DNA from 4 places in the Streptomyces sp. NPDC057939 genome. Region 1 is predicted to be linked to each of the others. Evidence: riboswitches for the same ligand, from Rfam matches in the RefSeq annotation. Region 1 holds a riboswitch; each other region holds the start of a gene.
What was found. Region 1 has a riboswitch for cobalamin ahead of metE (5-methyltetrahydropteroyltriglutamate--homocysteine S-methyltransferase). Riboswitches for the same ligand answer to the same signal wherever they lie in the genome.

Region 1 (7,304 bases):
CAGCGCGGACTGCGTCTTGTGCGGATCGTTCGAGGTGACGATCAGGAAGCTCGCCGCGGCCGACAGCACCTCGGCCATGGCCACGCCCGCCAGGACCAGTCGTACCGTCGTCATCCTGCCGCCCGAGCGGGCCAGGAAGTACACGGCGACGAGCGCCGCCAGCGCACCGCAGAACGCCGCGATCGGCAGGGTGAACAGTCCGAACAGGCCGAGGTTCAGGACGAGTACGAGCACCGCGCCGACCGACGCCCCCGAGGACACCCCCAACAGCATCGGGTCGGCCAGCGGGTTGCGGACCAGCGCCTGAAGCGCCATCCCGGCCACCGACAGGCCCGCGCCCACCGCACCGGCCAGCAACACCCTGGGCAGTCGGACGTCGATGACGATGGTCTCCCGCACCGGCGTCCAGGTCGGCTCGGCCAGGGCCGGGTGCAGGCGGTGCAGGAGGATGCTCCACACCTGGTCGGCGGGGACGCTGATCGAGCCGGCCGCGATCCCGGCCGTCGCGGCCCCCGCCACCAGGACGCCCAGGAGCGTCAGCACCATCGGATAGGGCAGCCCGGGCCGCCGCCCGGGACCGGCCGGGGACGCCGGACGGACGCCGGCCTCCCCGGCCGGTGCGGCCTTCACCCCGGTCACTTGACCTGACTCGGGTGGAGCTGACGCGCCAGCGACTCCACGGCCGCCGGCATCCGCACACCGAGCACGGTGGACGACAGCGGCAACACCGCGAACCGCTGGTTCCTGATCGCGGGCACGTCCTTCAGCGCCGGATGGGCGAGCAGGAACTTCTTCTTGTCCTCGACCGACTGGTCACCGTAGTCGTAGATGACGATGGCCTCGGGCGCACGCTGCGCCACCTGCTCGAACGACACGTCCCCGAAGGCCTTGTCCAGGTCGGCGAAGAGGTTGACCCCGCCGGCCCGCCGCATCATCTCGTTGCCGATGCCCTTGCCGCCCGCGGTGAACGCCGTCTTGTCACCGCTGTCGTACACGAAGAGCTTGACCGCGGGGACGCCCGCCAGCTGCGACTCGACGCGGTCGAGGACGCCGTGCAGCTTCGTCACCTGCTGCTCGGCCCGCTCGGGCACACCGAAGATCTTCGCGACGGTGCGGATCTCCGCGTCCATCGCGGCCGCGTCGACGGGACCGGTGGGGCACTCCTCGCTGTTGAGGTGCGTGTTGATGCCGGCCTTCGTGAAGGCGGCGCGGCCGCGGCCCTCCTTCTCGTCGAAGGTCGAGGACCACCCTCCGTACACGAGGTCCGGTTCGGCCTGCAACAGGACCTCGAACGACGGGTACTCCTTCGACAGGACCTTCACGCTGTCGTAGGCGCCCTGGTACTCGGGGAGGATGCGGTCGTCGAGGTAACCCGTGCCCACCATCGACTTCTCCAGGCCGAGCGCCAGCATGACCTCCGTCGCGTGCTGGTTCAGCGAGACGGCCCGCTGCGGCGGACGCTGGTAGGTGGTCCTGACCCCGCAGTTGTCCACCGTGACCGGAAAACCCGCCACGGTCCCGGCCGACGACGACGGGCCCGCGGAGGGCTTGGCGCCGCCCCCGCAGCCGGATGCGAGCAGGGCCACGACGAGCGTGGAGAGCAGGATCTTCGGGTGGTTGCGGGGCATGGGTGTGTCCTCTCGCCGCGGATGGAACGGGTGTTCTTCGTGCTACGTCGGCCGTAGCCCGGTCAATCGGTCGACGGCCGCGCAACGCCCGACGGGGTCGACGGGGTCGGCGGACGCGGAATCGGGGGCGTGAGGAAGGCCACTCGCGGGCCCGGGGGCCGGAGCGCGGAGGTGGCCGGACGCGACGGGCGCCCGGTGTGCGGGTGCCGCTTCTCCAGCTGTTCGGTCGCCACCGCCGGCCTCTCGTCCCTGCCGGGCGGCCGGTCGCGTGGCGGGGCACCCCCGTGCACGGCCGAGCCGTGGGGGAAGTGCTGACGGCCACGCCGTAGTCCGCGACGGCGTTCTCGTGTACATGACTGCGCGCCAGGTGTTCCGACTCGCCCGGCGGTGCCGGGCCCACGGTTGCGGGTCAGTGCCGGATTTCGACCGGCTTCCCCTGGTGCTGCGTGCTTTCAGCCGGAGTGCAACACGAGCCGGCCCGGGGCGTCAAGGTGGCGTACGTCGCAACGCGCCCCACGGCCCGACCGGCCATCCTCCCGACTGGCGACTCCTTGATCACTCGGGTACCGTCAGGGGCTTTCACCTGGGGGAACGGGGTGCGGACCCGAAGCCCGACGTCGGCTCCGGCGCACCGTCGACGGCGATGCCGATGCCCGCCGCCACTGCCGGCGCTCCCGCCCCACATCTCACGAACCCGTCCAGCATGCGGACTTTTGGACCGTTCCTCCAGCGAGTCGGCCTAGGGTGGCTCCCGCAGCTGGTTCGCCCCGTCCGCCAGGCGGGATGCGTCGTAAGAGGGAACCCGGTGGGAATCCGGGACTGCCCCGCAGCGGTGAGTGGGAACGACCGCCGTCATACGCACTGGACCCGTCAGGGTCTGGGAAGCGACGGCCAGTAGGAGCCGGCCCGAGTGGCCGGCGCGCCCGCGAGTCCGAAGACCTGCCCGTTGCCCGTGCGCGATCGACCGCGCACGGCTTCCCGGTGACCTCGTGGGCGGGTCGGCGTGCACCACGGACGGATCGTTCCCGTTCGCGTACCGGTCGTACGCGTTCCCGACGAACCGCCCGTTCCGGCACCCTTCGCGTCCTCGTCCCGCCACCGGGCCATGGAGACACACTCGCGAAGGAGAGTTCCGTGACCACCGAGTCCGCAGCCGCAGCAGTGCGCGCCACCGTGTACGGCTACCCCCGCCAGGGCCAGAACCGCGAACTGAAGAAGGCCGTCGAGGGCTACTGGAAGGGCCGCGTCACCGCCGACGCCCTCCGCGACACCGCCCGCGCCCTGCGCGCGGACGCCTGGCGGCAACTGACCGCCGACGGCGTCAACGAGGTCCCGACCGGCGACTTCTCGTACTACGACCACGTCCTCGACACCAGCGTCATGGTCGGCGCGGTCCCCGCCCGCCACCGGTCCGCCGTCACGGCGGACCCGCTCGACGGATACTTCGCCATGGCGCGCGGCACCCAGGACGTGGCGCCGCTCGAAATGACCAAGTGGTTCGACACCAACTACCACTACCTGGTACCCGAATTGGGCCCGGACACCGTCTTCACGGCCGACTCCACCAAGCAGGTAACCGAGTTCGGCGAGGCCCGCGCCCTCGGCCACACCGCCCGCCCGGTCCTCGTCGGCCCGGTCACCTACCTGCTCCTCGCCAAGCCCGCCCCCGGCGTCGCCGACGACTTCGAGCCCCTCACCCTCCTGGACCGGCTGCTCCCCGTGTACGCCCGGGTCCTCGCCGACCTCAAGGCGGCCGGCGCCGAGTGGGTGCAGCTCGACGAACCGGCCCTGGTCCAGGACCGGACCCCGGCCGAACTCAACGTGGCCGCCCGCACCTACCGGGAGCTCGGCGCACTGACCGAGCGCCCCAAGCTGCTGGTCGCCTCGTACTTCGACCGCCTCGGCGAGGCCCTGCCCGTCCTGGCGAAGGCGCCCGTGGAGGGTCTCGCCCTCGACTTCACCGACCGCGCCGCCGCCAACCTCGCCGACCTGGCCGCGGTCGGAGGCCTGCCCGGCAAGCGGCTGGTCGCCGGCGTGGTCAACGGCCGCAACATCTGGATCAACGACCTCCAGCAGTCGCTGGCCACCCTCGGAACCCTCCTCGGCCTGGCCGACCGGGTCGACGTCGCCGCCTCCTGCTCGCTGCTGCACGTTCCGCTGGACTCGGGCGTCGAGCGGGACATCGACCCGCAGGTCCGACGCTGGCTGGCCTTCGCCCGGCAGAAGACCGTCGAGATCGCCACGCTCGCCCGCGGCCTCGCGCAGGGCGCCGGAGCGATCACCGCCGAACTCGCCGCGAACCGCGCCGATCTGGCCTCCCGGGCCGCGTCCCCCATCACCCGCGACCCCGCGGTCCGGGCACGCACCGGGGCGATCACCGCCGCGGACGGCCGCCGCGCGCAGCCGTACGCCGACCGGGCCGCGGCCCAGCGGGCCCACCTGGGACTGCCTCTCCTGCCGACGACGACCATCGGTTCCTTCCCGCAGACGGACGAGCTGCGGGTGGCCCGCGCCGACCTGAGGGCGGGCCGGATCGACACCGCCGGGTACGAGGAGCGCATCAAGGGCGAGATCCGCGAGGTCCTCTCCTTCCAGGAGAAGACGGGCATCGACGTCCTGGTGCACGGCGAGCCCGAACGCAACGACATGGTCCAGTACTTCGCCGAGCAGCTGACGGGCTACCTCGCCACCCAGCACGGCTGGGTCCAGTCGTACGGCACCCGCTACGTCCGACCGCCGGTCCTCGCCGGGGACATCTCCCGCCCCGAACCGATGACCGTCCGCTGGACGGCGTACGCCCAGGAGCAGACCACCAAGCCGGTCAAGGGCATGCTCACCGGGCCCGTCACCATGCTCGCCTGGTCCTTCGTCCGCGACGACCAGCCGCTCGGGGAGACCGCCCGCCAGGTCGGACTCGCCCTGCGCGACGAGGTCAACGACCTCGAAGCCGCCGGGACTTCCGTCATCCAGGTCGACGAGCCCGCTCTGCGCGAAACCCTCCCGCTGCGTGCCGACGGGCACGCGGACTACCTGGCGTGGGCCACCGAGTCGTTCCGCCTCACGACCTCGGGCGTGCGGCCGGAGACCCAGATCCACACCCACATGTGCTACGCGGAGTTCGGTGACATCGTCCAGGCCATCGACGACCTCGACGCCGACGTCATCAGCCTGGAGGCCGCCCGCTCCCACATGCAGGTCGCGACCGAGCTCTCCGAGCACGGCTACCCGCGGGAGGCCGGACCCGGCGTGTGGGACATCCACTCGCCGCGCGTCCCGTCGGCCGCCGAGGCCGCCGCACTGCTGCGCAAGGGCCTTGAGGCCATCCCCGCCGAGCGGCTCTGGGTCAACCCCGACTGCGGTCTGAAGACCCGCGGTTGGACCGAGACCCGCGCCTCCCTGGAACACCTGGTGGCGGCGGCCCGCGAAGTCCGGGCGGAGGTGGGCGGCGCCGCCTGACGCGCCGGAGGGCCGGGACGTCGCGACGTTCCGGCCCGCTCGGGCCCGCGCACCTCTCCCGGCGCCACGGCGGGTCCCCCGCCGCGGCGCCGGCCGTGCGACGTCGGACCGAGCCGTGCGACGTCGGACCGAGCTGTGCGACGTCGGACCGAGCCGTGCGACGTCGGACCGAGCCGTGCGACGTCAGGCCGATCCGGCCGCGGCGGCCCGGTGGACGTGCACCGAACGCTCCAGCTCCCGGACCACCTCGGCCGCGGACGGCATCCGCTGCACCTCGTCCGCCCGGTACCGCCGCCGCGACCGGGGCGCCCGCGGTCACGACGACCAGCACCCTTCCGTACGTCTGCCAGACCCGGCTCTCCGGTGAGTGGATACCGGTCGAGTACAGCCGTAACTTCACCACCACGGCCCCGGCCAAGGTCGCGCCGTTCCACACGTTCAAGGTCACTTTCGACTCGGCGCCGATCAAGGCCGTCGCCGCCTACAACAAGCTCCTGAACACCATCTCGTTCAACTACAAGGTTCCCGCCAACGCGACCGTCGTCAGCTACAAGCTGACCGGCGGCAGCAACCTGGGCACCGCCAACCAGTGGGTCGAGCGCAACGGGAACGAGCTGCGCGTGAAGTCGGACGGCGAGTGGGTCGGCGGCGTCGAGTTCGACTTCCCGAACCTCGAAGTCACCCTGCGCGCCCCGGGCAGCGGCACCCTGACCACGGGCGCCGGCGGCTCCAGCTTCACGAACACCGCGTTCGGCTGGGACCGGCTGCAGCCCGACACCAACGAGTGGGACCCCTTCCAGTGCTACGCCGACCCGGCGCAGCCCGTCACGTTCTCGACCACCAAGGTCAAGTTCTGACCGAGGTGCGGGCAGGGGGCGGTCCGGGCCGGCCGGGAAGACCGGCCGGCCCGGGCGTCACCGTCAGCCGAGGTCGAACCGGTCGAGGTTCATGACCTTGTCCCAGGCCGCCACGAAGTCCTTCACGAACTTCGCCTTCGCGTCATCGCTCGCGTAGACCTCCGCGAGCGCGCGCAGCTCGGAGTTCGAGCCGAACACGAGGTCGGCGCGAGTGCCGGTCCACCGGACCTCGCCCGTGGCCGCGTCACGGCCCTCGAAGGAGTTGCCGTCCCCGGCCGTGGCGGTCCACGTCGTACCCAGGTCGAGCAGGTTGACGAAGAAGTCGTTCGTCAGGGTCCCGGGCGTCGTGGTGAGGACCCCGTGCCGCGACTGCTGGTGGTTCGCGCCGAGGACGCGCAGGCCACCCACGAGCACCGTCATCTCGGGGGCGCTCAGGTTCAGCAGGTTGGCCCGGTCGATCAGCAGGTACTCGGCCGGCAGCCGGTTGCCCTTGCCGAGGTAGTTGCGGAAGCCGTCGGCGGCCGGTTCCAGCGCCGCGAACGATTCGACGTCGGTCTGCTCCTGCGAGGCGTCCACCCGGCCCGGGGTGAACGGGACCTCGACGTCGAAGCCGGCGTCCTTCGCGGCCTGCTCCACGGCGGCGCCGCCCGCGAGGACGATCAGGTCGGCGAGCGAGATCCGCTTGTCCCCGGACCCGGCGGAGTGGAACTCCTCCTGGATCGACGTCAGGGTGCGCAGCACCGTCGCCAACTGGTCCGGGTCGTTGGCCTCCCACCCGCTCTGCGGCTGGAGCCGGACGCGCCCGCCGTTGGCGCCGCCGCGCTTGTCACTGCCGCGGAACGAAGCGGCCGAGGCCCACGCGGCGGAGACCAGCTGGGAAACCGACAGGTCCGAGCCGAGTACCCGCGCCTTGAGGTCGGCGACGTCGTCGGCGCCGACGGGCGCGTGCGTCACCGGCGGCAGCGGGTCCTGCCACAGCAGCGTCTCGGTCGGGACCTCCGGGCCGAGGTAGCGCACGACCGGGCCCATGTCGCGGTGGGTCAGCTTGTACCAGGCGCGGGCGAAGGCGTCCGCGAACTCCGCCGGGTTCTCGTGGAAGCGCCGGGAGATCCGCTCGTAGGCCGGGTCGAACCGCAGCGAGAGGTCGGTGGTGAGCATCGTCGGCGCGTGGGTCTTCGACGCGTCGTGGGCGTCGGGCACGGTGCCCGCCCCGGCGCCGTCCTTCGGACGCCACTGGTGCGCGCCGGCCGGGCTCTTGAACAGCTCCCACTCGTAGCCGAAGAGGATGTCGAAGAAGCTGTTGTCCCAGGCGGTCGGGGTGTCCGTCCAGATGCCCTCAAGACCACTGGTGATCGCGTCGGCA
Region 2 (7,304 bases), on a different contig from region 1:
CTCGTCGGCGCTTTCATGTCCGTGGAGGTCGCCAAGACGATCTCCAAGGGCCTGGTCAACGAGGAAGGCATTCAGCCGGAGGTGATCTTCGCGGCCCTGGTCGGCGCGATCCTCTGGAACCTCGTCACCTGGCTGGTCGGACTGCCCTCCAGCTCCTCCCACGCCCTCATGGGTGGCCTCATCGGTGCCGCGGTCGCCTCCGCGGGTCTCGACGCGGTCAACGGCAGCGTCGTCGTGACGAAGGTGCTGATCCCCGCGATCGCCGCCCCGCTCGTCGCCGGTGTGGCCGCCATGCTGGCCGCGAAGCTGACGTACAAGCTGGGCAACCAGGTCGGCGAGAAGACCTCCGCCAAGGGGTACCGCGCCGGTCAGATCGCCTCGGCCGGTCTCGTCTCCCTCGCGCACGGCACCAACGACGCGCAGAAGACGATGGGCATCATCACCCTGGCGCTGATCGCCGGGAACGCCCTCCCCGCCGGCGCCAACCCGCCGGTCTGGGTCATCGTCTCCGCCGGTCTGGCCATCGCGATGGGCACCTACCTGGGCGGCTGGCGCATCATCCGCACCATGGGCAAGGGCCTCACCGACCTCCAGCCGCAGCAGGGCTTCGCCGCCCAGACCTCGGCCGCGAGCGTCATCCTGGCCTCCTCCACCCTCGGCTTCTCCCTCTCCACCACCCACGCGTGCTCCGGCGCCGTCATGGGTGCCGGCCTGGGACGCAAGGGCGGTGTGGTCCGCTGGTCCACCGCCACCCGCATGTTCATCGCCTGGGGCCTGACCCTGCCGGCCGCCGCGCTCGTCGCCTCCATCGCCGAGCTCGTCATGCGCACCGGTGACATCGGCATCGCCGCGGTCACGGTCTTCCTGGTCGGTTCCTGCTTCGCCATCTGGCTGATCTCCCGCCGTCAGGTCGTCGACCACAACAACGTCAACGAGCTGGAGACCCCCGGCGCGACGGACGAGCCCGGTGTCGTCACCACGGCCATGGCCGCCGTCACCGTCCCGCCGACCACCGCCGCGGCCGGTACCACCGCCGCCGTGACCGACGAGGACCTCAAGGCCACCATCCCGGCCTCGACCGCGACCCCCGCGGCTCCGGCCGCAGCGGTCTGACCCCGAGAACGACAGAGGATTCAGCGGTATGAAGATCGACTGGGCATCACTCGGCTCCGTCTTCGGAGTCAGCCTCACCGCCACGGTCGCCCTCGTGGCCCTCTTCACCCTGGGCCTGGTGGGCCTGTCCAAGCACGAGGCAGCCACCGAACGCGGCGGCGCGGCTGTCATGGCCCGCAGCGGCGCGTACGTCTGCTTCGCGCTCTGCACGGCGGCCGTGTCGTACGGGATCTACCTGATCGTCAGCTGAGACGGTGCGTCCGAAGCTCCCTCCGGGTCTCCCGGGGGGAGCTTTCGCATGCCCCGGCGCACTACCCGCCGGCACCTCGCCCGGCACCCCGCCGCGCACCCGCCGCAGGTCAACGGCAAGTTGACGGGCGTTCTCGGTGCGTGGTGGACTGCGCGAGCCAATACGGCGGCATGGAAGAGGAAGTCCGGTGCGAATCCGGCGCGGTCCCGCCACTGTCACCGGGGCGGCGCACACGGTGCGCGCCCCGGGAGCCAGGAACTCTCGCCGCCGGACACGTCGAACCAGGGCGCGGACCCTGAGTGAGGACATAGCTGCCACCATGCGTGCCGATCGCGTCTTCGCGTACGGCGCCGCGGCGGGCCTGATCGGCGACCGGATCCTCGGGGATCCGCGCCGCGGGCACCCCGTGGCCGCCTTCGGGAGAGCCGCCGCCGCCGTCGAACGCGCCCTGTGGCGCGACGACCGCGCCCGCGGCGTCCTCCACACCCTGGTGTGCGCCGGGGGCGCGACCGCCGTCGGCGTCCTGGCCGCCCGCGCCGTGCGCTCCCGCCCCGCCGCCGCCCGCGTGGCCCTGACCGCCGCCGCCACCTGGGCCGTCGTCGGGGGCACCTCGCTGGGCCGGGAGGCCCGCGCCATCGGCGGGGCCCTCGCCGTCGGCGACACCGAGGTCGCCCGCGAACGGCTGCCCCACCTGTGCGGGCGCGACCCGCAGTCCCTGGACGGGCAGCAGATGGCCCGGGCCGTCGTGGAGTCCGTCGCCGAGAACACCTCCGACGCGGTCGTCGGGGCGCTGGTGTGGGGGGCCGTCGCCGGGGTGCCCGGCCTGCTGGCCTTCCGCGCCGTGAACACCCTGGACGCCATGGTGGGCCACAAGTCACCCCGTCACCTGCGCTACGGCTGGGCCTCCGCCCGCCTCGACGACCTGGCCGGCTGGCCCGGAGCGCGCCTCACCGCGCTGGCCGCCGTCGTGGCCGGTCCCGACCGGCGGGGAGCCGTACGCGCCTGGCGCGCCGACGCGGCCGCCCACCCCAGCCCCAACGCCGGACCGGTGGAGGCCTCCTTCGCGGGGGCGCTCGGGGTCCGGCTCGGCGGCACCCTGTCCTACGGCGGCCGGACCGAGCACCGTGCCGTGCTCAACGGGGGAACCGGGCGGCCCGTGGAGGTCGCCGACATCGAGCGGGCCGTACGCCTGTCGCGGCAGGTCACCTGGCTGGCGCTGGGCGCCTGCGTCGCGGTCCGGCTGCTGGTCTCCCGTACCACTTCGAAGGGACGGCGCGCATGAGCGGCACCGGGCGCGGCGGCGGGATGCTGGTCGCCGGCACCACGTCGGACGCGGGCAAGAGCGTGGTCACGGCGGGCATCTGCCGGTGGCTGGCCCGCCGGGGGGTGAAGGTGGCCCCCTTCAAGGCGCAGAACATGTCGCTGAACTCGTTCGTGACCCGGGAGGGCGCCGAGATCGGCCGGGCCCAGGCCATGCAGGCCCAGGCGGCCCGGGTGGAACCGACGGCCCTGATGAACCCGGTCCTGCTCAAGCCGGGCAGCGACCGCAGCAGTCAGGTCGTGCTGCTGGGCAAGCCGGTGGGCGAGATGAGCGCGCGCGGCTTCTTCGGCACGGCGGGCCCCGACCGGATCCCCGGGTCGGCCGCGCCCGGTGGGCACCGCGAGCAGCTCCTCGGCGTCGTCACGGACTGCCTGGAGCAGCTGCGGGGCACGTATGACGCCGTGATCTGCGAGGGGGCGGGCAGTCCGGCCGAGATCAACCTGCGCCGGACCGACATCGTGAACATGGGCATCGCGCGGGCCGCGCGGTTCCCCGTCGTCGTGGTCGGGGACATCGACCGGGGCGGCGTCTTCGCGTCCTTCTTCGGGACCACCGCCCTGCTGTCCCCCGAGGACCAGTCGCTGATCGCCGGATACCTGGTCAACAAGTTCCGGGGCGACGTCTCCCTCCTGGAGCCCGGCCTGGAGATGCTGCGCGGGCTCACCGGCAGGGCGACGTACGGGGTGCTGCCCTTCCAGCACGGGCTGGGCATCGACGAGGAGGACGGGCTGCGGGTCTCCCTGCGCGGCGCCGTCCGGGAGTCCGTGGTGGCCCCGCCGGTCGGCGAGGACGTGCTGCGGGTCGCGGTGTGCGCGGTGCCGCTCATGTCGAACTTCACCGACGTCGACGCCCTAGCCGCCGAGCCCGGCGTGGTCGTGCGGTTCGTGGACCGGGCCGAGGAGCTGGCCGACGCCGACCTGGTCGTCGTACCGGGCACGCGCGGCACCGTGAAGGCGCTGGCCTGGCTGCGGGAGCGGGGGCTCGCCGACGCGCTTTCGCGGCGGGCCGCCGAGGGCCGCCCGGTGCTCGGCATCTGCGGCGGCTTCCAGGTGCTCGGTGAGCACATCGAGGACGAGGTCGAGTCGAAGGCCGGCGCGGTGGACGGGCTCGGCCTGCTGCCCGTGCGGGTCCGCTTCGCCCGGGAGAAGACCCTGGCGCGGCCGGTCGGCTCGGCGCTGGGCGAGCCCGTCGAGGGCTACGAGATCCATCACGGGGTGGCCGAGGTGCTGGGCGGGGAGCCGTTCCTCGACGGCTGTCGCGTCGGCGCCGTGTGGGGCACCCATTGGCACGGCTCGCTGGAGTCGGACGGCTTCCGGCGGGCGTTCCTGCGGGAGGTGGCCGCGGCCGCCGGCCGCCGGTTCGTGCCGGCCCCGGACACCTCGTTCGGGCTGCTGCGCGAGGAACAGCTCGATCTGCTGGGCGACCTGATCGAGGAACACGCCGACACCGCCGGCCTGCTGCGGCTCGTCGAATCGGGCGTCCCGGACGGGCTGCCGTTCCTGCCGCCGGGTGCGCCGTGACGGCGCCGCGCGTCCCGGGGCCCGCCCCCTCGGACGCGGCGAGCGCGGCGGTGGACCGGCCCCGGACGCACCGGGAACACAAGAACCCCATGGCCGAAGGCCGTCGCGGCCCGATGAGCGACCGGCCCAGTCCACTCGAAGGAGTGATCAGCGGATGAGCAGCACCCACTTCCCGTTCACGGCGGTGGTCGGGCAGGACGACCTGAGGCTGGCGCTCCTGCTGAACGCCGTCAGCCCGGCGGTCGGCGGCGTGCTGGTGCGCGGTGAGAAGGGGACCGCCAAGTCCACCGCCGTGCGCGCGCTCTCCGCGCTGCTGCCGCAGGTGGACGTCGTGCCCGGCTGCAGGTTCTCGTGCGCGCCCGCCTCGCCCGACCCGGCCTGCCCCGACGGTCCCCACGAGCCCGGCCCCGGCAGCGCCCGCCCCGCGCGGATGGTGGAGCTTCCGGTCGGCGCCTCGGAGGACCGTCTCGTCGGCGCCCTCGACATCGAGCGGGCCCTCTCCGAGGGTGTGAAGGCCTTCGAGCCGGGTCTGCTCGCCGACGCGCACCGCGGGATCCTGTACGTCGACGAGGTCAACCTCCTGCACGACCACCTCGTGGACGTGCTGCTGGACGCCGCCGCGATGGGTGCCTCGTACGTGGAGCGCGAGGGCGTCTCCGTGCGCCACGACGCCCGCTTCCTGCTCGTCGGCACCATGAACCCCGAGGAGGGCGAGCTCCGGCCGCAGCTCCTGGACCGGTTCGGGTTGACCGTGGAGGTCGCCGCGTCCCGCGAGCCCGCCCTGCGGGTCGAGGTGGTGCGCCGCCGGCTCGCGTACGAGGACGATCCCGCGGGCTTCGCCGGCCGCTGGGCCGGGGACGAACGCGAGGTCCGGGCCCGGGTGGTGGCCGCGCGGACCCTGCTCCCGAAGGTGGTGCTGGACGACACGGCGCTGCTGCGGATCGCGGCGACCTGCGCCGGTTTCGAGGTCGACGGCATGCGCGCCGACATCGTGATGGCCCGCACGGCGACCGCCCTGGCGGCCTGGGCCGGGCGGACGGACGTCCGCAAGGAGGACGTCCGGCAGGCGGCCCTGCTGGCGCTCCCCCACCGGCGCCGCCGCAACCCGTTCGACGCGCCCGGCCTGGACGAGGACAAGCTCGACGAGATCCTGGACCGCTTCCCCGACGACGAGCCCGAGCCGGACCCGGAGCCCGAGGGCCCGGACGACGACGGCCCCGACGGCGGACCCGACGGCGGCGGCACTCCCCCGCCCGACGAGGGTCGGGGCCGGCCGGCCCCGCCCGCTCCCGAGGGCTCCGATGACGCCCGGTCGCCGGAGGCCGAGCCGTCCGAGCCGTCGGAACCCCGTCCCGAGCCGCAGCCCGCGCAGGGCGACGCCGGCGCCGACGGGCCCGAGCAGGCCGCCGTACGGGCCTCCGAGCCGTTCCGGACCCGGATGCTCAGCGTCCCCGGTCTCGGCGAGGGCGGCGCGGCCGGTCGGCGCTCGCGCGCCCGTACCGCGCACGGCCGGACCACCGGCGCCCGGCGGCCCCGGGGTCAGCTGACGAAGCTGCACCTGGCGGCGACCGTCCAGGCCGCGGCCCCGCACCAGCGGGCGCGCGGGCGCAGCGGAACGGGCCTGGTGGTCCGCAAGGACGACCTGCGGCAGGCGACCCGGGAGGGTCGCGAGGGCAACCTCGTGCTGTTCGTGGTCGACGCCTCCGGATCGATGGCCGCCCGGCAGCGGATGAGCGCGGTCAAGGGCGCGGTGCTGTCGCTGCTGCTCGACGCCTACCAGCGCCGGGACAAGGTGGGTCTGGTCACCTTCCGGGGTGCGGCCGCCGAGCTGGCGCTGCCCCCGACCTCGTCCGTGGACGCCGCCGCGACCCGGCTGGAACGGCTGCCGACCGGGGGTCGCACCCCGCTGGCCGCCGGGCTGCTGAAGGCCCGTGAGGTGCTGCGGATCGAGCGGCTGCGCGATCCCTCGCGCCGGCCGCTGCTGGTCGTCGTCACCGACGGCCGGGCCACCTCGGCGGGCGGCGTCGGCGGTTCGACCCCGGGCACGCCCCGCGAACTGTCCGAGCGCGCCGCCCTGTTGCTGCGTGCGGAGGGGGTCACCTCGGTGGTCGTGGACTGCGAGGCCGGTCCGGTCCGGCTGGGGCTGGCCGGGGTGCTGGCCGCGGACCTCGGCGGTCCGGCCGTCACCCTCGACGGGCTGCGGGCGGACGCGCTGGCCGGGCTCGTGAAGAACGTACGTACCTCGGTGGCGTCCACCGCCGGGCACAGCAGCAACAGGAGGGTCGCGTAATGCCTCAGGGACAGCCGTCCGTCGTTCCGGACGACGGGCTCACGACGCGGCAGCGCCGCAACCGTCCGCTCGTCTTCGTCCACACCGGCCCGGGCAAGGGCAAGTCGACGGCCGCCTTCGGCCTGGCGCTGCGCGCCTGGAACCAGGGCTGGCCGATCGGGGTGTTCCAGTTCGTCAAGTCGGCGAAGTGGAAGGTCGGCGAGGAGAACGCGCTCAAGGCGCTCGGGGAGACCGGCAAGGGCGGCAGCGTCGTCTGGCACAAGATGGGCGAGGGCTGGTCCTGGGTCCAGCGCGACGCCCAGCTCGACAACGAGCAGGCGGCCAAGGAGGGCTGGGAGCAGGTCAAGCGCGATCTGGCCGCCGAGACCCACAAGCTGTACGTGCTGGACGAGTTCGCGTACCCGATGCACTGGGGCTGGATCGACGTCGACGAGGTCATCGAGGTGCTGCGGAACCGACCGGGCACCCAGCACGTGGTCATCACGGGCCGCAACGCCCCGGAGAAGCTGGTCGGGTTCGCGGACCTGGTCACCGAGATGACCAAGGTCAAGCACCCGATGGACACCGGCCAGAAGGGCCAGAGGGGCATCGAGTGGTGATGTCCGTGAACGTGCCCCGGCTGGTCATCGCCGCGCCGTCGTCCGGCAGCGGCAAGACCACCGTGGCGACGGGCCTGATGGCGGCCTTCGCGGAACGCGGCCTGGCCGTGTCCCCGCACAAGGCCGGGCCCGACTACATAGACCCGGGTTACCACGCGCTGGCCACCGGCCGCCCGGGCCGCAACCTCGACGCCTTCATGTGCGGGCCGGA
Region 3 (7,304 bases), on a different contig from region 1:
TAGGGGTTCGGCCTCGGTGAACTCCGCCTCGCCGCCGCCCGCCATGAAGGTGAGGGTCGCCGCTTCGGCGCCCATCACCCCGCCCGACACGGGCGCGTCGAGGGCCCGCTGCCCGGCGCCGGCGGCCGCCTCGTGGGCGGCGCGGGCGTCGGCGACGTCGATGGTGGAACAGTCGATGAACAAGGTGCCGGGCTTGGCCGCCGCGAGCAGGCCCTCGTCACGGTAGAGGGCCAGGACGTGCCGGCCGGCGGGCAGCATGGTGATCACCACGTCGGCCGCGGCCGCGGCCGTCGACGCCGAGTCCACGATCTCCACCCCGGCCGCCGAGGCCGCGGCCAGGGCGTCCGGGACCAGGTCGAAGCCGAGGACGCGGTGGCCGGCCGCGACGAGGTTGGCGGCCATCGGGCCGCCCATGTGGCCGAGCCCGACGAAAGCGATGACGGTGGTCACCAGGGCACCTCCTGGAAGGAATCGGTGGCGGCGACGGCCGGGGCGCGGTCGTCTTCGAGCGGTGCGAAGTAGCGGGCCGTGTCGGCCTCCGTCACCTCGGAGAGCGTGGCGGGCGACCAGCGGGGGGCGCGGTCCTTGTCGATGACCTGGGCACGGATGCCCTCGACGAGGTCGTGCGAGGACAGGGTCGCGCAGGACACGCGGTACTCCTGCTCCAGCACCCGCTCCAGCGGTCCGAGCACGCGGGCCCGGCGCAGCGCGGCCAGGGTGACCTTGAGTGCCGTGGGGGACTTCGCGGCCAGGGTGGTCGCCGCCTGCTTCGCCGCCGGGAGGTCCGCGGCGAGGAGCCGGGCGATCACCTCCTCCACGGTGTCGACCGCGTAGCAGTGGTCGATCCACTCGCGGTGGGAGGCGAGTTCACCGGCGGGGGCGGCACCCACGTGCACGGCGAGGGCGTCGTGGACGCTGCCGTGGGCGAGGTCCGTGACCAGCGCTCCGAGCCGTTCGGCGGGGACGAAGTGGTCGGCGAGGCCGCAGAGCATCGCGTCGGCGGCGCCGACGGGCGCACCCGTCAGCGCCAGGTGGGTGCCGAGTTCGCCGGGCGCCAGGGCGAGGAGGTAGGTGCCGCCGACGTCGGGGACGAACCCGATGCCGGTCTCGGGCATGGCGACCCGGGAGCGTTCGGTGACGATCCGGACCGAGCCGTGGGCCGAGATGCCGACGCCGCCGCCCATGACGATGCCGTCCATCAGGGCGACGTACGGCTTCGGATAGCGGGCGATCAGCGCGTTGAGGCGGTACTCGTCGCGCCAGAAGGCCGCAGAGGCGGTGCCTCCCGTGCGGGCGTCCTCGTGGATGGCCCGGATGTCCCCGCCCGCGCAGAGCCCGCGCTCCCCCGCCCCGGAGATCACGACCGTCCGCACCGCGGGATCGTCGCGCCAGGCCGTCAGGGCTTCCTCGATCCGCAGCACCATGGGGTGGCTGAGGGCGTTGAGGGCCTTGGGACGGTTGAGGATCAGCCGTCCGGCCCCGCCCTCCACCCGGACGAGGACCTCGTCCTCCTCCCCGCTCATCGCAGTGCCTCCGTCAGGCCGCGGGCGACGATGACGCGCATGATCTCGTTGGTCCCTTCCAGGATCTGGTGCACACGGAGATCGCGGACGATCTTCTCGATGCCGTACTCGCTCAAATAGCCGTAGCCGCCGTGGAGTTGGAGCGCTTCGTTGGCGACGGCGAAGCCGGTGTCGGTGGCGAACCGCTTGGCCATCGCGCAGAGCTGCGCGGCCTGCGGGTCGGCGCGGTCCAGCGCCTCGGCGGCCGTACGGACCAGCGCGCGGGCGGCGGAGAGTTCGGTCGCCATGTCGGCGAGGCGGAACTGGAGCGCCTGTGCGTCCAGGAGCCGGGCCCCGAACGCCTCCCGGTCGGCCAGGTACGCGAGGCTGCGGTCCAGCGCGCTCTGGGCGCCGCCCAGGGAGCAGGCGGCGATGCCGAGGCGACCGCCGTTGAGGCCGTTCATGGCGATGCGGAAGCCGTCGCCCTCGGCGCCGAGCCGACGGTCGGCGGGGATCCGCACGCCGTCGAGGACGACCTGACGGGTGGGCTGGGCGTTCCAGCCCATCTTGTGCTCGTTGGGTCCGAAGGAGACCCCGGGGTCGTCGCGCTCGATGACGAACGCCGAGATGCCGCCGGATCCGCTGTCGCCGGTGCGGGCCATGACCACGTAGACGCCGGCGGCCCCGGCTCCGGAGATGAACTGCTTGACGCCCGTCAGGACGTAGTGCTCGCCGTCCCGTTCGGCACGGGTGCGCAGCGCGGCGGCGTCGGAGCCGGCGCCCGGCTCGGTGAGGCAGTAGCTGCCCAGGACGTCGGCGGTGCACAGGTCCGGCAGCCAGCGGCGGCGCTGGGCGGCGTCCCCGTACCGGTCGATCATCCAGGCGACCATGTTGTGGATGGAGAGGTAGCCGGCGATCGACGGGCAGCCGGTCGCCAGGGTCTCGAAGACGAGGACCCCGTCGGAGCGGGTGAGGCCGGAGCCGCCTTGCTCCTCGCGGACGTAGACACCGCCGAGGCCGAGCGAGGCCGCCCGGCGGATGACGTCGACGGGGAAGTGCTTGGCCTGGTCCCAGGCGACGGCGTGGGGGGCCAACTGCTCCTGGGCGAAGTCGAGGGTGACCTCGGCGAGGGCGAGCTGGTCCTCGGTGAGGGTGGTCACGGCGCTCATCCCATCGTCGGGATGGTGAAGCTCGCGCTCTCCTTGGCCCCGGAGGGCCAGCGCGAGGTGACGGTCTTGGTCCGGGTGTAGAAGCGGATCGAGTCGGGCCCGTGCTGGTTCAGGTCGCCGAAGCCGGACCGCTTCCAGCCGCCGAAGGTGTGGTAGGCGACGGGTACGGGGATCGGGACGTTGACCCCGACCATGCCGGCGCCGACGCGGCGGGTGAAGTCGCGTGCGGTGTCGCCGTCACGGGTGAAGATCGCGACGCCGTTGCCGTAGGGGTGCTCGGTGGGCAGGCGCAGCGCCTCCTCGTAGTCGGCGGCCCGGACCACGGACAGCACCGGGCCGAAGATCTCCTCGCGGTAGATCCGCATCTGCGGGGTGACGCGGTCGAAGAGGGTGGCTCCGGCGAAGTAGCCGTCCTCGTGGCCGGGCAGGGTGAACCCGCGTCCGTCGACGACGAGTTCGGCGCCCTCGGTGGCTCCGATGCCGACGTAGCGGTTCACCCGGTCGAGCGCGTCCCGGCTGACCAGGGGCCCGAAGTCGGCCTCGGGGTCGTCGGAGCGGCCGACGCGCAGGGTGGAGATGCGCTCCGCCAGCTTGGCCACCAGGGCGTTCGCGGTCTCCTCTCCGACGGGGACGGCGACGGCGATGGCCATGCAGCGCTCGCCCGCCGAGCCGTAGCCGGCGCCGATCAGTGCCTCCACGGCCTGGTCGAGGTCCGCGTCGGGCATCACGATCATGTGGTTCTTGGCGCCGCCGAAGCACTGGGCGCGCTTGCCGTGGGCCGCGGCGGTGGCATAGATGTGCGCGGCGATCGGGGTGGATCCGACGAAGCCGAGGGCCTGGACGCGAGGGTCCTCCAGGAGGGTGTCGACGGTCTCCTTGCCGCCGTTGACCACGTTGAGGACGCCGGGCGGCAGTCCGGCCTCCAGGAACAGTTCGGCCAGCCGCAGCGGGACGGACGGGTCCCGCTCGGAGGGCTTCAGGATGAAGGAGTTTCCGCAGGCCAGGGCGGGGGCGGCCTGCCAAAGGGGGATCATCGCGGGGAAGTTGAAGGGGGTGATGCCCGCGACGACGCCCAGCGGGGAACGCAGCGAGTGCACGTCGATCCCGGTGCCCGCGTTGTCGGTGAACTCACCCTTCAGCAGGTGCGGCACGCCGGCGGCGAACTCGACCACTTCCAGGCCGCGTTGCAGGTCGCCGTGGGCGTCCGCGACGGTCTTGCCGTGCTCGGAGGACAGCAGTCGGGCCAGGGAGTCCCGCTCGCCCTCGACGAGTTGGAGGAAGCGCAGCATGACGCGGGCGCGGCGCTGCGGGTTCCACTGCCCCCATTCCAGCTGCGCCTCCTCCGCGTTGGCGATCGCCGCCTCGGTGTCGGCGCGTCCGGCCAGGGGGACCCTGGCCTGCACCGTGCCGGTGTTGGGGTCGTACACGTCGGCGAAGAGACCGGACGTGCCGGTCGTGTGCTTGCCGCCGATGAAGTGGGTGAGTTCGCGGACCATCGAAGCCTGCTCTCGTCAGGTGAGGATCCGAGGAAGGCGCGGCGCGGGAGCGGTACGGCACCGATCGGGGTGCGGACCGCGGGTCCGACCGCGGGACAGGGAAGGCCCGGGGGCCTTCGTCGAGTCACGAACGCGAGGACAGGGCCTCATGGTTCGGGGACTCCGCCGGATCACCTGGGCCGTGGTCACGTACCGGTGCCATGCGTGTCTGCTCCATCCTCGTGGACAACACGGATCACCCCGCGGCCGGTATCCTGACTCCCGGATCAACGCGTGCTCTCCGGCCTTCCCGACGGATGGATCCCGTCAGTGGCCTGACCTGCTGAAGAGCACACTTCCCAGTCACAGTGGCGGGACCGCGCCGGATTCACACCGGCTTCCCTGCACCGCGGGCTTGTCACGAACATATAGTTGGACGTCCTAGTAAGTCCACCCCCCACCCCCGGCGGGGCCGCGCGAAAACCCCGCCGCCCCGAAGGGGTCCCGTTGGTACGGTGCGCCGATGCCGACGACAAGGACGTTCCAGGTCACCTTCGACTGCGCGGAGCCCGAGCGGCTCGCCCGCTTCTGGTGCGAGGTGTTGGGGTACGTCGTACCGCCGCCCCCGGCGGGGTTCGCCACCTGGGACGATTTCAACGTCTCACAGCCGGCCGAGCAGCGGGATTCCCGGTTCGCCTGCCATGACCCCTCGGGCGTGGGTCCGGGGCTGTACTTCCGGCGCGTCCCCGAGGGAAAGGCCGCCAAGAACCGGCTGCACCTCGATGTGCGGGTCGGCACCGGGCTCGTCGGCGAGGAGCGACTCGCCGCTCTGGAGGCCGAGTGCGCACGGCTCGTCCCGCTCGGCGCGGTGCACGTGCGCACCCTGTACGACGGCAACGACGCGTGCATCCCGATGCTGGACATCGAGGGCAACGAGTTCTGCGTCGACTGAGCGGTCCGGGGCGCGGAGCGCGCCGGCCCGTCACGGCCCGGGTCGGGCCCCGGCTCACCGGTCCGGGTCGGCGACCCGGTACGGGACGAAGGTGCTGGAGTTCTCGTCGACGGCGAGCGGCCGCCCGAGCGGCGGGACGGCGCGCTGCGGGCAGTCGAGCCGCTCGCAGAGGCGACAGCCCATGCCGATGGGGGTGGCCGCGGCCGTGTTGTCCAGGTCGATCCCGTCGGAGTAGACCAGCCGGGAGGCGTGCCGGATCTCGCAGCCGAGACCGATGGCGAAGGTCTTGCCCGGCTCCCCCCAGCCTCCGCGGTGGCGGGTGACGGCGCGGGCGGTCCACAGGTACCGCCGACCGTCGGGCATGGCGGCCACCTGCACGTGGATCCGGCCGGGCGCGGCGAAGGCCTCGTAGACGTTCCACAGCGGGCAGGTACCGCCCGCACGGGAGAAGTGGAATCCGGTGGCGGACTGCCGCTTGGACATGTTCCCGGCCCGGTCGACGCGGACGAAGGAGAAGGGCACCCCGCGCAGCCTGGGGCGTTGCAGAGTACTGAGGCGGTGGCAGACGGTCTCGTAGCCGAGGCCGAAGTGGTCGGTGAGTCGCTCGATGTCGTAGCGGAACTCCTCGGCGGCCGTGTGGAAGGCCCGGTACGGAAGGATCAGGGCGGCGGCGAAGTAGTTCGCGATGCCGATCCGGGCCAGCGCGTGCGGCGTCGACCCCGCGGGGAAGTCCTCCGCCGCCAGCCGGTCCAGTTCGCCGCCGTACTCCAGGAACGCCAGTTGCGTGGCCATCCGGAAGGCCTGCTGGCCCGGTCGCAGCCGGGCGGACAGATGCAGTACCCGGCCCGAGTCGTCGTAGTGGTGCAGCCGCTCCGAGTCGGCGCTCACCCGGACCCCGTGGCGGTCCGCGAGCCGCGCCGAGAGGGCGCGGACGACCTCACCGGGCCGAATCCGGATGGTACGGGCCAGCTCCTCGGCCGCGAGGTCGGTGTCGTGGAGGTAGTTCTGGCGCCGGTAGAAGAACTCGCGGATCTCCTCGTGCGGCGAGCGCGGCGATCCGGCGCCCGGGTCCCCGTCCCGCCCGTCGGCGGAACCGGCCAGCCGCTCGGCCAGCAACTGGCCGCGGCGGCCCAGGTCGAGCAGCACCTGAGCGACGGCCGGCATCCGGGAGGCCAGCTCGGCCAGGTCCGAGGTGGATACCCTCGCCTCGGCCACCTCACCGGCCAGCGCCTCCCTCAGGTCCGCGACCAGCCGACTGGTGTCGCGTTCGGAGAAGAAGCCCGGATCGACGCCGAAGGCCTCGGTCAGCCGCAGGAGCACCGGCACGGTCAGCGGGCGGGAGTCGTGCTCCATCTGGTTGAGGTAGCTGGGCGAGATGGCCAGCACCCGGGCCAGTTCGGCCTGGGACATCCGCCGTTCCTCCCGCAGTCTCCGCAACCGCGTGCCCGCGTACGTCTTGCTCACCGCGCCTCCCTCGTTCCGTGCACCACCCTATGCGGGAGGCGATGACTCGGACCCTTCGCAAACTTGACAAACGGCGTCGAGAAGATTCGCAGAAGTTGGCAGACGTCCACGCTTGATGGCACTGGGTGCCACTGCGAGAGTCGTCCTGCGGCCCGCCGGACCAGGCGGATCCGGACGGGGGAACCGGGCCCGAATCACGCCCTGATGTCGGACACCCCGGCAGCTCCCGGCTGATGGATCGACAACATTGCTCACTCGTTCCAGGTCAGGAACGGCGGGCCGCGATCCGATATGGCACGTGGTGCCACAGCTTCGCACCTATGGCGTGCGAGGACGTTGAAGCGACTCATGGAGACGGTGACGGTCATGGCAGAGGCGAACACGACGGCGGCGGCCGAGATGCTCAGGCAGCGGTGGGCCGACGACCCGCGGTGGGCGGGCATCGAGCGCACCTTCACGGCCGAGGACGTGGTGCGGCTCTCCGGCAGCGTCCGCGAGGAGCACACCCTGGCCCGGCGCGGCGCCGAGCGGCTGTGGCGGCAGCTCCACGAGCAGGACTACATCCACGCGCTCGGCGCGCTCACCGGCGGGCAGGCCGTCCAGCAGGTGCGGGCCGGTCTGCAGGCGATCTACCTCTCCGGCTGGCAGGTCGCCGCCGATGCCAACCAGGCCGGTCACACCTACCCGGACCAGAGCCTGTACCCGGTCAACTCGGTCCCCCAGGTGGTCCGGCGGATCAACA
Region 4 (7,304 bases), on a different contig from region 1:
GCCCCCACCAACGGCGCGGCCGGGGTGCTGCCCGCGGTCCTGCACTACTACACGAACTTCGTGCCGGGCGCGGACGAGGACGGCGTGGTGCGCTTCCTGCTGGCGGCGGGCGCGATCGGCATGCTGTTCAAGGAGAACGCCTCGATCTCCGGCGCCGAGGTCGGTTGCCAGGGCGAGGTCGGCTCGGCCTGCTCGATGGCGGCCGGCGCCCTCGCCGAGGTCCTGGGCGGCACCCCGGAGCAGGTCGAGAACGCCGCCGAGATCGGCATGGAGCACAACCTGGGCCTGACCTGCGACCCGGTCGGCGGCCTGGTGCAGATCCCGTGCATCGAGCGCAACGGCATGGCCGCCGTGAAGGCCGTGACCGCCGCGAAGATGGCCATGCGCGGCGACGGCAGCCACAAGGTCTCCCTCGACAAGGTCATCAAGACCATGAAGGAGACCGGCGCGGACATGAAGGTCAAGTACAAGGAGACCGCCCGCGGCGGCCTCGCGGTCAACGTCATCGAGTGCTGACCGGCTCCGCCCGGGGCTGACCGGGCAGCGGTGGCGAAGGGGCCCGGCGCAGGCGCGCCGGGCCCCTTCGCGTCGACGGCCCCCGCGCCTGCGGCTCCACACCAGTACTCATCCGGACATTCCCGGTATGCGAACTTGCCACCGATTCGACGTTTGGATCGAGTTGATCACGCTTGAGGGGGAACAACCCGGTCCGGGCTGGTTCTTGATGATCACCGTGCGCCAGGGTGGTCCCACGACGTCACGTCACACCCGGCGGTCGGCCAACCGCCTTGCAACCATGCCGTTTTGCGTACTGGAGGACTTCACCATGGCAAGCATCCGCAGCATCCGCGTGATGGCGGCGCTCGCATCGCTCCCCCTCGCCGCCGTCTGCTTCACGGGCGTGGCACAGGCCGACAACGGGGCCGGCGCCGCGGGCACCGCCTCGAACGCCGCCCTCGCCGAGATCCTCGGCAGCGGGGTCGGCGGCAGCAACACCGGCAACTCCTCCACCGCACAGCAGGTCGCCTCCGGCTTCGGCGCCTCGAACCAGAACAACGGCGCGCAGGCGAACGGCTCCGGCTTCACCGCCATCGGGCAGTCCAACGCGCACGACTCGCTGGTCTGGAACCCGCTGCCGTAGCGTCCGCGCGGCCCACCGCCGCGCACCGGGAGCCCGCCCTCCTCCGGAGGGCGGGCTCCCGCGCGTACGGAACCGGGGGCGGGGCAGGGGCGTCGCAGGAGGCGGCTACGATCTCGCGTACCGGCGAGGGGGGAAGCGTGGAAACATCGCACTGGGCTTCAAGTCCACATGCCTCGGGGGCGTTTGAGGGCCACAATCCGATCGCTCTGATCGCCGTCGTGCTGGTCGGGCTGGTCGCCGCCGCCGGCCTCCTCGCCTACGCGCTGAACGCCCGCCCGCCCCGCCGCCGCATCGCCGCGGCCTGCACGGCCGGGGCCGTCGGCCTCTACGTGTGGGGCGCCCTGCCGCTGCTGTTCCTCGACGAGAGCGCCACCTTCGACGCCTGCCTGAAGGCGGTCGGGCAGGACCGGATGGCCCGCGTCGACGAGTACCGGGCGACCTTCGTGCCGCTGGGGCTGGAGTGCCACCTCCCCGACGATCCGCACCGCCACGACGCCGCCGTCCCCCCGTACGTCAACCCGGGCGCCGCCCTGCTCCTGCTCGGCGCCCTGGGCGCCGGTGTCTCCGCCCTGATCGGCGTCCGGCTGCCCGCCGTCCCCGAAGAGGGGTCCGGTGGCCCGTCCGGCCCGGGACCTTCGGCGTCCGGTCGGGCCGAGGGGGTCGGCTAGCGTGCCGGAAGGGCCCCGGAAGACCCCGTTCGAGAGGAAGGCTCACCCGTTGACCACCGCCGTCACCGAGCACCGCGTCCTGCCGCTGCGACTGGAGGCGGCTCCCGTGTCCGTCCCCCTCCAGGGGGTCTTCGTGTACCGCACGGACCGGCCGTACGAGCTCGCCGTGGACTTCCGCGGCGCGGGGGTCCACCTGGCGCGCTGGGTGTTCTCCCGGGAACTCCTGCTCGACGGGGAGGCCACCGCCACCGGCGAGGGCGACATACAGGTGTGGCCCCGCCGGCAGCGCTCGGAGCCGCGGGTCTTCCTCGCCTTCAGCAACGGGCTGCAGAACTGCGTGGTCTCCGCCCGCGCCAAGGACGTCCGCGAGCTGTGCCGCCGGATGAGCACCCTGGTCCCGCGCGGGCAGGAACGTCGTCACTACGACCTCGACGCCGAGGTCAGCGCCCTGCTGGCGCACTGACCGGCCGCCGGGTGGAGCCGGGGTCGCCGGCCGGCCCGGAGGTCCGGAAACGGGGCAGCGCAGCCGTGCAACCGTAGGAGCCCGGCGGGTGTCCTACCCGATGACACCCTTGTCCCCGTCTCTGAAGAATCGGGGGGACGTCATGCGTCACCTGCTTCGTCCTCGTCGTCGGCGGATCGTGGCCCTGGCCACGGGTGCGCTGCTCACCGCCGGGCTCGCGCTCGCCGGTCCGGCCACCGCCGCCTCCGCCGCCGCTTCCACCACCAAGACCCAGACCCCGCTCGTCGTGAACGCCCGCTGGGGCGGGCACTGCACCTTCGACCGGATCGTGATCGACATCCAGGGCCACGTCCCGACGGTCAACGTCAGTCCCGTTTCCAAGCTGGTCTACGACGGGTCGGGCAAGCCCGTGCCGCTGGCCGGGAAGTACTTCCTGGAGATCCGCCTGAACCCCGCCGCCGGACACGACGACGCGGGTCAGAACGTCTACCGGGGCCCCCGGCTGCAGAAGATCTACCTGCCCAAGCTCAAGGGCATCGCCATGACCGGCGACTACGAGGGGTACGTGACCTTCGGCGCCGCCTTCGACACCAAGCCGGCCTACGGCGTCACCGTCCTGCACAACCCGGAGCGGGTCGTGGTGGACGTATCGCACCCCAACACCTGCTGACCCGACGGGACGGCGAACGGTCGGGGGCCCGGGGTGTGTCACACACCCCGGGCCCCCTGCCGTTCCCGACGGCGCACGCCCCCGACGGCGGCTCGGCGGTACCCGGGGGCGGGGAGGTCCGAGCGGCTGCCCCCGCCCCGCTCCCCACACCGACCCCACCCGTCACCGACCGCCATCGGACCGCAGCCGCACGGGTCACCACCGCCGGCGGGGCCGGGTTGTTACCGGTCGGCGCGGCCGACTACTGTCAGCGGGCCTTGGTGTTCGGGAAACCGGTGGGAAACCGGTGCGGCCCTCGCCACTGTGATCGGGAAGTCCGGCTCCATTCCTGCGGGAAGCCACTGGGTTCCGCGCGGGAGACCGCACGGCCCCGGGAAGGCGGAGTCAGGGCATCAGTACCCGTGAGCCAGGAGACCGGCCGGGGCGCGTCGTCCATCCACGAGGTGCTGGAGAGGTCTCTCTACTCATGCATATAGCCGAGGGGTTCCTGCCCCCTTTGCACGCGGTCGCCTGGGGCGCCGCATCCGCTCCCTTCGTCGTCCACGGCGTCCGCGCCCTCACCCGCGAGGTGAAGGCCAACCCCGAGAGCACCCTGCTGCTCGGGGCGTCCGGAGCATTCACATTCGTCCTTTCCGCCCTGAAGATCCCTTCGGTGACGGGTAGTTGCTCGCACCCCACCGGCACCGGTCTGGGAGCCATCCTCTTCAGGCCGCCGATCATGGCGGTCCTCGGCACGATCACCCTGCTGTTCCAGGCCCTGCTGCTGGCGCACGGCGGTCTCACCACGCTCGGCGCCAACGTCTTCTCGATGGCCATCGCCGGCCCCTGGGCGGGCTACGGGGTCTACCGGCTGCTGAAGAAGTTCGACGTGCCGCTGATGGTGACCGTCTTCTTCGGCGCCTTCTTCGCCGACCTCGTCACCTACTGCGTGACCTCCGTCCAGCTCGCCATGGCCTTCCCGGACCCGTCCGGCGGTTTCGTCGGCGCCCTGGAGAAGTTCGCGGGCATCTTCGCCCTCACCCAGATCCCGCTCGCGGTCAGCGAGGGCCTGCTGACGGTCCTCGTGGTGCGGCTGCTGATGCAGTCCAGCAAGTCCGACCTGGTGCGCCTGGGCGTCGCCCGGCTGACCGGTGGCAGCAAGACGAAGCAGGAGGCGGAGGTCCGATGACCAGGAACGCGAAGATCAACACTCTGCTGCTGCTCATGGTGGCGGCGCTGGCCGTGCTCCCGCTCGCGCTGGGACTCGGGGACGGCAAGGAGGAGCCGTTCGCGGGCGCCGACGCGCAGGCGGAGGCGGCCATCACCGAACTGAAGCCGGACTACGAGCCCTGGTTCTCCCCGCTGTACGAACCCCCCTCGGGCGAGATCGAGTCGGCCCTGTTCGCCCTCCAGGCGGCGCTCGGCGCGGGCGTGCTCGCGTACTACTTCGGCGTGCGCAAGGGGCGCCGCCAGGGTGCGGCGCTCGCGGCCGCCGGGAGCGGCGACGGGGCCGGCACCGAGGCAGGGACCGGCGACGGGGGCGGTACGGGCGCCGGAACCGGTTCGGCGGCCGCGGCCGGCGCGGAGCGCTAGCGCGGTGCTGCCGATCGACGTGGCGGCGCACAGCAGTCGCTGGCGCCGCCGCCATCCGCTGGAGAAGGCCCTGCTGGGGCTGGGGCTGACGGTCACCGCCGTGTGTCTGCCGCCCTGGCCCGGCGGGCCGCTGGTCGCCGCGGCGACCCTGGTGGTGCTGCTCGGCCCCGCCGGGGTCGCCGGGCGGCAGTTGTGGCGGGCCTTCCGGGTGCCGCTCGGCTTCTGCTGCACGGGTGCGCTGCCGCTGCTGGTGTCCCTGGGCGGGCCCGCCGGCTTCGTCTCCCTCGCCCCCGACGGGCCCCGGCACGCCGCCGAGCTGCTCCTGCGCACCTCGGCGGCCTCGCTCGGGGTGCTGCTGTTCGCCTTCACCACCCCGGTGTCGGACGTGCTGCCCCGGCTGGTGCGGGCCGGCGTACCGGCCCCCGTCGTGGACGTGGCCCTCGTCATGTACCGGATCGGGTTCCTGCTGCTCGACTCGATGGCCCAGGTCCGCCGCGCCCAGGCGGCCCGCCTCGGGCACACGAACCGGGCCGCGGTGTGGCGCTCGCTGGCCGGGCTCGCGGCGACCGCGTTCGTCCGGGCCTTCGACCGCGCCGGACGGCTCCAGGAGGGGCTGGCCGGGCGCGGCTACGACGGCGCGCTGCGGGTGCTCGTCCCCGAGGCGGCCCTGTCCCGGCGGTTCCTGGCGGCGTCCGCCGCCCTGCTGGCCTCCCTGGTCGGCCTGACCCTCGTCCTGAAGGAGCTGTATCCGTGACCCCGTTGGTGGAGCTGGTCGGCGCGGGCTACGCCTACGAGGACGGCCCCGCCGTCCTGTCCGGCGTGGACTTCGGCATCGCGCCGGGCCGCGCGCTGGTCCTGTTGGGCCGCAACGGCAGCGGCAAGACCACCCTGATGCGGCTGCTCAGCGGGGGCCTGCGGCCCGGCTCGGGCGCGCTGCGCCTCGACGGCGAGGTGGTGACGTACGACCGGACCGGCCTGACCCGGCTGCGCACGTCTGTGCAGCTCGTGGTCCAGGACCCCGACGACCAGCTGTTCGCGGCCTCCGTCGAGCAGGACGTGTCCTTCGGTCCGATGAACCTGGGGCTGGCCGCGCCGGAGGTCCGCGAGCGGGTCGACTCGGCGCTGGCCGCGCTCGACATCACCGCGCTGCGGGACCGCCCCACGCATCTGCTCTCCTATGGGCAGCGCAAGCGCGCCGCCATCGCGGGAGCGGTCGCGATGGCCCCGCGCGTGCTGATCCTGGACGAGCCGACGGCCGGCCTGGACCCGGACGGCCAGGAGCGGCTGCTGGACGTCCTGGCGGGTCTGCGGCGGGCGGGGACGACGGTGGTGATGGCCACCCACGACGTGGACCTCGCGGTCCGCTGGGCCGACGACGCGGCCGTACTCACCCCGACGGGCATCCGCACCGGTCCGGCGACGGCCCTGCTCTCGGACCCGGACCTGCTGGCCGCGGCGGGCCTTCGCCAGGCCTGGTCGCCGGCCGTGACGGCCTTCCTGCGCGCCCGGGGCCTGCTCGACGAGGACTCCCCCGGCCCGCGCGTCCCGGAGGCCCTGGCCGCCTGGCGCTAGACCCGGTCGGCCCGCGGGCCGACCGGGTCCGTCGACGGGGCCCGCGGGCGCGGACCGGGCAGCCCGCCGGTCGCGCGTACCTAGGATGGCGGCATGTCGCTCCCGCACGCCATCCTCACCGCCCTGCTCGAAAGGCCCTCGTCGGGCCTGGAGCTGACCCGGCGGTTCGACCGGTCGATCGGGTACTTCTGGTCCGCGACCCATCAGCAGATCTACCGGGAGCTGGGCCGGCTGGAGGAGGCCGGGCTGATCCGTGCGCTGCCCGGGGAGGTGCCGCTCCGGGGCCGGAAGAAGGAGTACGAGGTACTGCCCGCCGGCAGCGCGGAGCTGGCCCGGTGGGTCGGCGAGAGCCAGGACCCCAAACCGATGCGGGATCCGCTGCTGCTGCGCATCAGGGCGGCGGGCGTCGTGGGACCGCAGGGGCTGCTGCCCGAGCTGCGGCGCCACCTTGAGTTGCACCGGGGGCAGTTGGAGACCTACGAGGCCATCGAGGCGAAGGACTTCCCGCCGGGCCGCGACGCCGTCGAGGACCGGCTGCGCCGACTCGTGCTGCACGGGGGCATCGCCCTGGAGACGTTCTGGCTGCGCTGGTTGGAGGAGGCGCTGGCCGAGGTCGACGGCATGACCCCGCCGGAGGAACCGCGGGAGGGCGGGGACCGGGCCTGAAGCGCCCCCGTCGCGGGGGACGGGGGCGGGGCGCGGGCCGGGTCGGCCTGCGGGCCGGCTCGCCGCGCGTGGGCCTACTTGTTGAGGGAGGCCCAGAACTCGTCGAAGCTGAGCAGCTTGTCGCCGTTCGCGTCCTTGGAGGCGATGACGGCGTCGGCGACCGCGCCGGTGACGAACGCGTCGCCCATGGCCTTCATGGCCGCGCTGTACTCGTCGGCCGTGACGAAGCCGTCGCCGTCCGCGTCGAACCTGCCGAACGTCGCCCGTGCGCTCTCGATGTCCGCCACTGGGTCCACCCCTTCTCGGTGCTTGTTGACCGGCTCAGGGTAGCGGCCGCCGGGCCCGCCCCGTCCCTCGGGTCCCGTTCGGTCGGCAGAAACAAATTCAATTACCCTTCCGTAACGCGGAAGTGATAATTCCGGCCAACAAATCCGGCCCCCACTTGTCACGCTCCGGGATCACGGCATAACGTACAGACATTGCCGCCACACCGGGAGCGCAGGGCTCCCAGGGACAAGCGGCAACAAGGGCGATCACACAGGTGACGATCAC

Region 2: another riboswitch for cobalamin. It lies ahead of ACFVS6_RS12105 (cobalamin biosynthesis protein); the one in region 1 lies ahead of metE (5-methyltetrahydropteroyltriglutamate--homocysteine S-methyltransferase).
Region 3: another riboswitch for cobalamin. It lies ahead of ACFVS6_RS30215 (CoA-acylating methylmalonate-semialdehyde dehydrogenase); the one in region 1 lies ahead of metE (5-methyltetrahydropteroyltriglutamate--homocysteine S-methyltransferase).
Region 4: another riboswitch for cobalamin. It lies ahead of ACFVS6_RS26870 (energy-coupling factor ABC transporter permease); the one in region 1 lies ahead of metE (5-methyltetrahydropteroyltriglutamate--homocysteine S-methyltransferase).

The regions. Positions count from the first base shown of each region.
Region 1 is NZ_JBHVPG010000043.1:14,763-22,066, reverse strand. Features, by position in the region: gene ACFVS6_RS32815 (FecCD family ABC transporter permease) at 1-546, opposite strand, end outside; gene ACFVS6_RS32810 (ABC transporter substrate-binding protein) at 636-1,628, opposite strand; cobalamin riboswitch at 1,973-2,109, opposite strand; cobalamin riboswitch at 2,370-2,590, shown strand; gene metE (5-methyltetrahydropteroyltriglutamate--homocysteine S-methyltransferase) at 2,763-5,084, shown strand; gene ACFVS6_RS32800 (hypothetical protein) at 5,240-5,941, shown strand; gene katG (catalase/peroxidase HPI) at 6,005-7,304, opposite strand, start outside.
Region 2 is NZ_JBHVPG010000008.1:58,041-65,344, forward strand. Features, by position in the region: gene ACFVS6_RS12095 (anion permease) at 1-1,113, shown strand, start outside; gene ACFVS6_RS12100 (hypothetical protein) at 1,142-1,363, shown strand; cobalamin riboswitch at 1,491-1,647, shown strand; gene ACFVS6_RS12105 (cobalamin biosynthesis protein) at 1,683-2,645, shown strand; gene ACFVS6_RS12110 (cobyric acid synthase) at 2,642-4,204, shown strand; gene ACFVS6_RS12115 (putative cobaltochelatase) at 4,359-6,494, shown strand; gene cobO (cob(I)yrinic acid a,c-diamide adenosyltransferase) at 6,494-7,093, shown strand; gene ACFVS6_RS12125 (cobyrinate a,c-diamide synthase) at 7,093-7,304, shown strand, end outside.
Region 3 is NZ_JBHVPG010000036.1:82,815-90,118, reverse strand. Features, by position in the region: gene mmsB (3-hydroxyisobutyrate dehydrogenase) at 1-450, opposite strand, end outside; gene ACFVS6_RS30225 (enoyl-CoA hydratase/isomerase family protein) at 447-1,523, opposite strand; gene ACFVS6_RS30220 (acyl-CoA dehydrogenase family protein) at 1,520-2,671, opposite strand; gene ACFVS6_RS30215 (CoA-acylating methylmalonate-semialdehyde dehydrogenase) at 2,668-4,167, opposite strand; cobalamin riboswitch at 4,394-4,573, opposite strand; gene ACFVS6_RS30210 (VOC family protein) at 4,670-5,098, shown strand; gene ACFVS6_RS30205 (short-chain fatty acyl-CoA regulator family protein) at 5,153-6,562, opposite strand; gene aceA (isocitrate lyase) at 6,929-7,304, shown strand, end outside.
Region 4 is NZ_JBHVPG010000028.1:83,164-90,467, forward strand. Features, by position in the region: gene ACFVS6_RS26845 (L-serine ammonia-lyase) at 1-516, shown strand, start outside; gene ACFVS6_RS26850 (hypothetical protein) at 827-1,141, shown strand; gene ACFVS6_RS26855 (hypothetical protein) at 1,360-1,809, shown strand; gene ACFVS6_RS26860 (SsgA family sporulation/cell division regulator) at 1,859-2,272, shown strand; gene ACFVS6_RS26865 (hypothetical protein) at 2,415-2,942, shown strand; cobalamin riboswitch at 3,184-3,380, shown strand; gene ACFVS6_RS26870 (energy-coupling factor ABC transporter permease) at 3,409-4,110, shown strand; gene ACFVS6_RS26875 (energy-coupling factor ABC transporter substrate-binding protein) at 4,107-4,514, shown strand; gene cbiQ (cobalt ECF transporter T component CbiQ) at 4,519-5,268, shown strand; gene ACFVS6_RS26885 (energy-coupling factor ABC transporter ATP-binding protein) at 5,265-6,086, shown strand; gene ACFVS6_RS26890 (PadR family transcriptional regulator) at 6,180-6,752, shown strand; gene ACFVS6_RS26895 (EF-hand domain-containing protein) at 6,827-7,039, opposite strand; gene ACFVS6_RS26900 (tRNA-dependent cyclodipeptide synthase) at 7,294-7,304, shown strand, end outside.